Regions from separate parts of the Staphylococcus sp. SA22 genome, predicted to be linked through region 2. Evidence: riboswitches for the same ligand, from Rfam matches in the RefSeq annotation. Region 2 holds a riboswitch; the other holds the start of a gene.
The links. A riboswitch is a leader RNA that binds a small molecule or an ion and turns the genes downstream of it on or off. The one in region 2 is predicted to bind thiamine pyrophosphate.
Positions count from the first base shown of each region.

Region 1: another riboswitch for thiamine pyrophosphate. It lies ahead of tenA (thiaminase II); the one in region 2 lies ahead of ACXQH5_RS06460 (ECF transporter S component).

Region 1 covers NZ_JBSZQY010000019.1:24-5,113, forward strand. Annotated here, with positions in the region: gene ACXQH5_RS12340 (single-stranded DNA-binding protein) at 137-532, shown strand; gene sceD (lytic transglycosylase SceD) at 921-1,616, shown strand; TPP riboswitch at 1,823-1,925, shown strand; gene tenA (thiaminase II) at 2,004-2,693, shown strand; gene thiD (bifunctional hydroxymethylpyrimidine kinase/phosphomethylpyrimidine kinase) at 2,686-3,516, shown strand; gene thiM (hydroxyethylthiazole kinase) at 3,500-4,291, shown strand; gene thiE (thiamine phosphate synthase) at 4,293-4,934, shown strand; gene yidC (membrane protein insertase YidC) at 5,020-5,090, shown strand, end outside.
Region 2 covers NZ_JBSZQY010000005.1:113,919-119,008, forward strand. Annotated here, with positions in the region: gene ACXQH5_RS06445 (class I SAM-dependent rRNA methyltransferase) at 1-983, opposite strand, end outside; gene auxA (lipoteichoic acid stability factor AuxA) at 1,408-2,703, opposite strand; gene graF (glycopeptide resistance-associated protein GraF) at 2,855-2,989, shown strand; TPP riboswitch at 3,396-3,496, shown strand; gene ACXQH5_RS06460 (ECF transporter S component) at 3,573-4,148, shown strand; gene ACXQH5_RS06465 (ABC transporter ATP-binding protein) at 4,163-5,090, shown strand, end outside.

The sequences.
Region 1 (5,090 bases), on a different contig from region 2:
ATTTTGTACATTCTTATACAATCATTTATGTACATTTTTATATTGACATTTACAATTAATTATATAAAATTTGCCATTTTGACCATTTTTAAGCTAGTAATTAAGATATAGGCATAGGAGGTGAATCACACACTACATGCTAAATAAAATCGTAATTGTCGGGAGACTGACGAAAGACGCACAAATATTTGAAAAGGAGGATAGAAAAATTGCAACGTTTTGTGTTGCAACGCACCGAAATTATAAAGATGAAAATGGAGAAATCGTCTGTGATTACTTATTCTGTAAAGCATTTGGCAAGTTAGCTTCTAATATAGAAAAATATACTAATCAAGGTACATTGGTTGGTATAACTGGTCAAATGAGATCAAGAAAGTATGATAAAGACGGACAAACACACTTTGTCACTGAATTATATGTTGAAACAATAAAATTTATGTCCCCTAAATCCCAAAATAATGAAATTCTCTCAGATAGTATTTTAGATATTGACTCTCAAAATATAGATAATCATGACTTATTAGAAATTTAAATCCAATTATCCTAAACATCCTTAATATACATTTAATCCATCCTAAATTTTTTATAGATCTAATTAACTTGAAATATACTCACTTAAAAACGACTTACATGACTAGTACTGTTGTGTAGGTCGTCTTTTTGTGTAGTTTTTCTAATAGAAAATAGACATAGATTGCAAAACGATTACATAAAAAATTGCAAATGAAAAACATTTTTACTGTCATGACAATTCTCGATAGAATCATATCTGAAATTATGGGGGATTTCGTTGTAATCACTGTGTAAAAAACAAGGCTATTTTTTTATTTTGTTGTAACCTGCACGGATTTTACAGATGTTACAGTAGTCTCTGTAAAACTTTTAGAGAAACAAATTACTTGTAGGAGGATTTTAAGATTATGAAGAAAACATTACTCGCATCATCATTAGCAGTAGGTTTAGGAATCGTAGCAGGAAATGCAGGTCACGAAGCCCATGCAAGTGAAGCGGACTTAAATAAAGCATCTTTAGCGCAAATGGCGCAATCAAATGATCAAACATTAAATCAAAAACCAATTGAAGCTGGCGCTTATAATTATACATTTGACTATGAAGGGTTTACTTATCACTTTGAATCAGATGGTACACACTTTGCTTGGAATTACCATGCAACAGGTGCTAATGGAGCAGACATGAGTGCACAAGCACCTGCAACTAATAATGTTGCACCATCAGCTGGTCAAGCTAATCAAGTACAATCACAAGAAGTTGAAGCACCACAAAATGCTCAAACTCAACAACCACAAGCATCAACATCAAACAATTCACAAGTTACTGCAACACCAACTGAATCAAAAGCATCAGAAGGTTCATCAGTAATTGTGAATGATCATCTAAAACAAATTGCTCAACGTGAATCAGGTGGCAATATTCATGCTGTAAATCCAACATCAGGTGCAGCTGGTAAGTATCAATTCTTACAATCAACTTGGGATTCAGTAGCACCTGCTAAATATAAAGGTGTATCACCAGCAAATGCTCCTGAAAGTGTTCAAGATGCCGCAGCAGTAAAATTATATAACACTGGTGGCGCTGGACATTGGGTTACTGCATAAGCCATTTATGCATAGCTAACCAATAGTTATATAAGTAACTTTTAGATTGGAATATATCGGGGAATTCTCGATATGTTCCGGTCTTTTTTATTTCGCAAATATATATGTCATTATAGAATTATTATTTAAAGATAATAATACAACTGAGCAACAATAATTGAAAATGTTGAAACCGTTTGCTAAGATTAATTTGCAATTGAATACTAAGGAACTACTAGGGGAGCCTAATGATATGGCTGAGATGAACTGTTCAGACCCTTATGACCTGATTTGGTTAGTACCAACGTAGGAAAGTAGTTATTGAAGTGATGGGGCTAGTATAGCAACATTGCCATCAAACTACTTTCATGTTGGAAGTAGTTTTTTTATTTAGGGAGGATTTTTACAATGGAATTTTCACAAAAATTGTACCAAGCTGCAAAGCCAATCATTAATGATATTTATGAGGATGACTTTATTCAAAAAATGCTATTAGGCAATATACAAGCTGATGCATTACGTCACTATTTACAAGCTGATGCAGCTTATTTAAAAGAATTCACAAACTTATATGCTTTGTTAATTCCAAAAATGAATAGCATGAATGACGTAAAATTTTTAGTAGAGCAAATAGAATTTATGGTTGAAGGTGAAGTACTTGCGCATGATATTTTAGCGCAAATTGTTGGTGAATCATACGAAGAAATCATTAAAACAAAAGTTTGGCCTCCAAGTGGCGACCATTACATAAAACATATGTATTTCCAAGCGCATAGTCGTGAAAATGCTATTTATACAATTGCTGCAATGGCACCTTGTCCATACATTTATGCAGAATTAGCTAAGCGCTCTCAAAGTGATCATAAGCTTAATAGAGAAAAAGATACGGCAAAATGGTTTGATTTTTATAGTACTGAAATGGATGACATAATTAACGTATTTGAGGCATTAATGAATAAATTAGCCGAATCAATGTCTGACAAGGAATTGGAACAAGTGAAACAAGTATTTTTAGAAAGTTGCATACATGAGCGTCGATTTTTCAATATGGCTATGACACTAGAACAATGGGAATTTGGAGGAAAAGTAAATGATTAAACCTAAAATAGCATTAACCATTGCAGGTACTGATCCAACAGGTGGTGCCGGCGTAATGGCTGATTTAAAATCATTTCATTCATGTGGTGTATATGGTATGGGCGTCGTTACAAGTATTGTTGCTCAAAATACATTGGGCGTACAACATATTCATAATTTAAATCATCAATGGGTAGATGAACAACTTGATAGTATCTTCAACGATACCTTACCGCATGCTATTAAAACGGGGATGATTGCTACAGCAGATATTATGGAAACGATTCGTCATTATTTAATGCAACATGAATCTATTCCGTATGTAATTGATCCTGTTATGTTGGCGAAAAGCGGTGATTCATTAATGGATAATGACACAAAGCAAAACTTGCAGCATACGTTATTGCCATTAGCTGATGTAGTAACACCGAATTTACCAGAAGCTGAAGAAATAACGGGACTAACCATTGATAGTGAAGAAAAAATTATGCAGGCTGGCCGCATCTTTATTAATGAGATTGGTAGTAAAGGTGTCATCATTAAAGGCGGCCATTCAAATGATACTGATATAGCAAAAGATTATTTATTTACTAAAGAAGATGTTCAAACATTTGAAAATGAACGATTTAAAACAAAACATACGCATGGAACAGGGTGTACATTTTCAGCAGTTATAACGGCAGAACTTGCAAAAGGTAGACCATTATTTGAGGCTGTATACAAGGCTAAAAAGTTTATTTCAATGAGTATACAATATACGCCTGAAATCGGCCGTGGTAGAGGTCCGGTGAATCATTTTGCATATTTAAAGAAAGAGGGATTAGACGATGAATTATCTAAATAAAATACGTATTGAAAACCCATTAACAATTTGTTATACAAACGATGTAGTTAAAAATTTTACAGCGAATGGTTTATTAAGTATTGGTGCGAGCCCTGCAATGAGTGAAGCTCCCGAAGAAGCTGAAGAATTTTACAAAGTTGCACAAGCGCTATTAATCAATATCGGTACTTTAACAGCACAAAATGAACAAGATATTATTGCGATTGCTCAAACGGCAAATGAGGCAGGCTTACCTATTGTATTTGACCCTGTAGCTGTTGGTGCTTCTACATATCGAAAGCAATTTTGTAAATTATTATTGAAATCAGCGAAAGTATCAGTAATTAAAGGCAATGCATCTGAAATATTAGCGTTGATTGATGATACAGCAACTATGAAAGGTACAGATAGTGATGCTAATCTTGATGCGGTTGCAATAGCGAAAAAGGCTTACGCAATATATAAAACTGCAATAGTAATCACAGGTAAAGAGGACGTTATTGTTCAAGGTGATAAAGCAATCGTATTAGCTAATGGATCTCCATTATTAGCACGAGTAACTGGAGCCGGTTGTTTATTAGGAGGCGTTATTGCTGGATTTTTATTTAGAGAAACAGAACCAGACATAGAAGCGTTAATTGAAGCGGTAAGCGTATTTAATATTGCTGCTGAGGTAGCTGCTGAAAATGAAAATTGTGGTGGTCCTGGTACGTTTTCACCATTGTTGCTTGATACGTTATATCATTTAAATGAAACAACCTATCAACAACGGATTCGCATTCAAGAGGTGGAATAATATGTTTAACCAATCGTATCTAAATGTGTATTTTATTTGTGGGACCTCCGATGTTCCGAGTCATCGAACTATTCATGAAGTATTAGAAGCAGCATTAAAGGCAGGGATTACACTTTTCCAATTTCGAGAAAAGGGTGAATCAGCTTTAAAAGGAAAAGATAAACTTGTATTAGCTAAAGAATTACAGCATCTCTGTCATCAATATGATGTGCCTTTTATCGTTAATGATGATGTATCCTTAGCAAAAGAAATTAACGCGGATGGTATACATGTCGGTCAAGATGATGCGAAAGTCAAAGAGATAGCACAATATTTCACTGATAAAATTATTGGACTAAGTATTAGTGATTTAGATGAGTATGCAAAATCTGATTTAACTCATGTTGATTATATAGGTGTTGGACCAATCTATCCTACGCCGTCGAAACATGACGCGCATACACCAGTAGGTCCAGAAATGATTGCAACATTTAAAGAAATGAATCCGCAACTACCGATTGTAGCTATTGGCGGTATAAATACTAGTAACGTGGCGCCGATTGTAGAAGCAGGTGCCAATGGAATTTCAGTCATTTCAGCCATTTCTAAAAGTGAAAATATTGAAAAGACTGTTAATCGATTCAAAGATTTTTTTAATAATTAGTTAAATTTTTCCACTTATTGTTTCATACGTACTCATTAATGTGATAGAATAAATCCTATGTGAATATAATGATAGAGGTGGAAAAATGAAGAAAAAAGCGTTACTACCATTATTTTTAGGTATTATGGTCTTTTTGGCTGGTTGTGACTATTCTAA
Region 2 (5,090 bases):
AATGTTCCTTCAGATGATAAGATATTTAAGGCGCCATTAATTAATTTGTCATAATCTTTTTGCACTGAAAATGTACGTTTTTTGTTGCGTGCAAAGCTAGGTGGATCAATCACGATCGTGTCATAACTATGTCCATGACGTGCAGCATATTTATAGAAATCAAAAGTGTCCATGACATAAATATATTGAGATTTAGGATCAATAGCATTTAATCCAAAATTTTCTTCAGTTAAACTACGAGAACGATTAGCCAAATCTACACTTGTTGTTGAAGATGCCTCACTTGCTGCTATTACAGAAAAAGCACCTGTATAACTAAATAAGTTTAAAACATGGCGTTCTTTGGCATATTGATCCCTTAATTTCTTGCGCACTTCTTTTTGATCTAAAAAGATACCTGTCATCAAACCATCTTCAAGGTCTACGTTATAAAATGTGAAGTTTTCTTCGATAACAATTGGAAACTCAGGTGCATCGCCTTCAACAAAACCACCACTATATTCGCTGTCTTTAAATCTTACTTTTTCGTAAATAGATTTATAATCAAATACTTTTCTAACCGCTTCAAGAATGGCATATTTAAATTTATAAATACCTTTTGAGTACCATTGAATCAACAAATGGCCATCGTAATTGTCGATCGTTAATCCCCCAACACCATCACCTTCAGCATTAAATAATCTAAAAGCATTTGTTCCATCTATATTAAAATAATAATCACGTTCTGCTAATGCAGTATTAAACAATTTCACAAAGAAAGCTGTGTTGATTTCTTGAGCTTTATCGTATGTTAGAACCCAACCTAATCCTTTATGTTGGCGACCAACATAAGCCGTTGCAACATATTGTGATTTATCAGTCACAATTTGAAAAATATCTCCTTCTTTTAAATGATCTTGTGAATAGATATCCTCTTCTTCAATTAAAGGATATCCATTAAAATATTTTGTTTCTTTGCCTTTGTTCAGAGTTGCTATTTTCATCTGACAACTTCCTTTCTGTGTTTCGTTGTAGTTTTATATAGATTAAATTTTTTGCCAAATTTCAATATCATCTACTTCTAATCTTACTGTTGATTTTAACAAATTAGTAATTCGAATGATATATGTTAAATTTCTACACAGGAAATACTATATATCGTTTCGCCAATTCCATATGTCGCTTCAACTATTTACTAGTTTTCTTGATTTTACAAATGGATAACTTTTCAACTATTTTATTTGCACTAAAACTTTGTATACAATTTTCAATACTTAATTCGCATCACCTGAATCAATCAAATCTAGTTACAAAAAAAGTACTATCCATAAACTTCATTGACCTGTATCTAAATAAGTTAGAGATATATCTAACTTATAGCGTACACATCAAAATGTTTAATAGATAGTACTTTTATAATGCTTTTAATTATGGTCGCTCTCGTAATTGTAACGAATAAGAAATGATGATTGCCAATAACATTAATAGTAATGTTGGCGTAATGAACACTGAAAGTAGTAGTCCATGAATCATTATATTTATAAATTCCGTTAACAATTTAAAGAATAAAATGCTCCCCATAAATAGTTGTAAATAATAAAACTTACCTTTCAAGTGGAAAGTTAACGTGGTAGCGATATATGCGATAATAATGAATAACAGAATTAGTAATGTAACCCATTCAATAACATATTGTGTCTCTGATAATTTCCAATCACCAGATACAAATAATGCATTACGATTATTAAATTCTAAAAATGTGAATAAAAAGATGACGACACCACAAAATAGTTCGACATACATTGGTTTAACCCATTTCGGTTTTCTCATCCAATCAGGAATATCGTCTTCTTGAATATCGATAATATCATTAACTTTCTTTTTGAATTTATCTCTTTTAGCTCTAATTTTATCTAAATCGACACTTCTTCTTGTCTTACGTGCATATTCTGTAGTCTTATCTTGGAGTTGTTTCAAGTGAATTTTAGTTTGATTCGTGACATTCCCTTTACTTGTTCTTGATAATTCTGGCTCCTCTTCACCTAATTCTTGCTTTGTTAAAGGTAAAGCTCGGCGCAAGAACAAGAAATTCCAAATAGCCATTTGACCAAGTAACCACATAATTATAAAGAAAGCATTGACACTTAAGATATCAATTGACTCTATTTCATTAGCATCAATTCTGCCATACAATGCAATTTGTGTAATTAAGTAACTTATACCATAACTCACAATTATCCACATGTAATGATTTTTTACATTTTCCTGATTCAATTCATCTTTATAGACGATATATCCTATATGAATTGTAAATGGAATAATGAAAATCACTGCAAAGAATCCATAAACTTGTGTCATTAATATAAGAGTAATAATAAAGTACATGATACCGATAACTAAGAAAAAGATAGAAATATCATAGTCATACTTAATAGTTCTAAGTAATGTATGACCAATCAACATAACTAAAATACCGAATATAATTATCACAATTGCACTAACTATAGGGAAATTACCTATAAAACGACTCATTACTTTAATAATTTCACTGAAAAATGCATTCAGAAATTCCCACACATTATGAACATGTGTATCAACTTTTTTACCACCATTTAATTGTTTAATTAATGGCAAGTTAATTAAAATAATGAGACCAGTGAAGAGTGAAACGATACCGATTAAATAGCTAAAAATAATTTCGGCGTGTTTCCTAAGAAAAGACATTATGTTCACCTCAAAATCATTATATATTAATCTAATGTTGTTGTCTTTAGATAAATGAATAAATAGTGCTATAGACTTAGAAAAGTTTAACGAAAGTACAACCGGGTAAGATTTATATATAAATAATTATCCAATTTGGGAGGAATTAATCATGTCTAATGAAAATCAAAATAAAAAAGCAGCAGAAAAAGCTAAAGAAGTTGAAGAAAAATTAAAAGATAAAAAAGAAGAAAAAACAGAAGATATTAATCAAACAAAACAAGATATCCAAGATACACTAAATTAATTTAGAGCCCCTTACAACTTTTAGTTGTTAGGGGCTTTTATGCTTGCGCTCGACGCAAGTATCCCTCTTTTACCTTACAACCTTTAGTTGTTAGGGGCTTTTTTGCTTGCGCTCGACGCAAGTATCCCTCTTTTACCTTACAAACTATAATTCATAAGCCATTATGCACGGATTCTTCACTGTTGTTAAATAGGTATGATTGATAAGTACCCCTCTTCATTTATCAGCTCAATATTATTACATGTCACATATTTTTATATCTTTAATTACTAACATTCCTACTACATCTTCAATTTAAATCCAATACTAATATTATAAATTTTAAATCGAATTAAACGACATTTCATGAAGACAACCTATTGACATAAGTTTATAAACGTCTTACAGTATAATTAATTAAATAAATCGCACACACTAGGGGTGTTTTATACTGAGATGAGGCTTGCCCTCAAACCCTTTGAACCTGATCTAGCTTGAACTAGCGTAGGAAAGTGTTACTATACATATGTTTTACTAATATATATTGTGAACGCATAACTTTCCTATGGATGGTTGTGCGTTTTTTTATTAGGAGGATGTAAAAATGTCAAAAGGTTTAAAGCTATCTGAAATACTAGTAACCGTACTTATTTCAGTAGTATTCGCAGTTATTTACAATTTATGGTGGTTTGTTTACAATGGTGTGCAAGCTACAGGCCTTCACCTCGAACAATTAACAAACGGGGTTTGGTTCATGGCAGCGATTGTCTGCTATCTAATTATTCCAAAACCAGGTATTGCTTTACTGGCTGAATTTGCTGCAGGTGCCGGCGAAACTATCATTATGGGTCGTTTCGATATTCCGACAATCGTTTACGCTTTTATACAAGGTTTAGCGTGTGAACTTGTCTTTGCAATTTTTAAATATCAATCTCGTTCAGTTATGGTAGCTATGTTAGCAGGTTTTTGTACAGCAATCGCGGCTTTCCCGATAGATTATTTCTATGGTTATTTAAATGAAGTTGCAGGTTGGAACTTAACATTATTCATCGTATTTAGATTAATTAGTGGTGCAGTAGTCGCCGGCGTCCTATCTTACCTTTTAGTAAAAGCTTTAGATAAGACAGGCGTAACAAAATTATTTAGACCAGCTGCTAAAGAAGATTACGACAACTTATAAGAGGAGCATTCAGAGTGTTAAAAGTAAGTGATTTACGATTAAAATATCCAAGTGGTCAGCGTAAAATTTTCGATCATTTAAATATCACTATTCAAGACAAAGAAAAAGTACTTTTACTCGGTCCTTCTGGTTGCGGTAAAAGTACACTTCTGAATGTATTAAGTGGTATTGTTCCTAATTTAATTGAATTACCTATGAAATATGATGAACTAATCGTTGACCCATTAAGTGGCGTTATTTTCCAAGACCCTGATAGCCAGTTTTGTATGCCAAAAGTATACGAAGAACTTGCATTCGTTTTAGAAAATAGACAAGTACCACGTGAAGACATGGATGCGTTAATTATCAATGCTTTAAATATGGTCAATTTAAATGTTACCCCTGAAACGTATATCAAAGATTTAAGTGGCGGGATGAAACAGAAATTGGCAATTGTTGAAACCATTCTTCAACAATCAAAAACATTGTTTTTAGATGAACCGACAGCAATGTTAGATGTTCAAGCAACGGAAGATTTATGGACTAAACTAATTGAACTTTGGGAAGATCAAACTGTTGTAATCGTTGAACATAAAGTTAAACACATCTGGAATCATGTCGACCGCGTCATTTTGATGGATTATAACGGAAATATCATTGCCGATGAATGTCCTGAAATCATATTACAGAAGTATGTTCATTTACTCAGTGAATATGGTGTGTGGCATCCACGTGCATGGGAATTCGCACCAAGTCGTGTTGACTTTCCAACAACAAACTCACACTTATTACAATTTAAAAATGGACGTATTATTCGCGGTAAATCAACGTTGCTCTCATTCTCAGATTTAGAAATTGGTCTAGGTGAGTGGATTACAATTACAGGGGCAAATGGTAGTGGTAAAACAACCTTGCTTGAATCAATTATGCAATTGATTAAATATCAAGGTGATGTTTATTTTG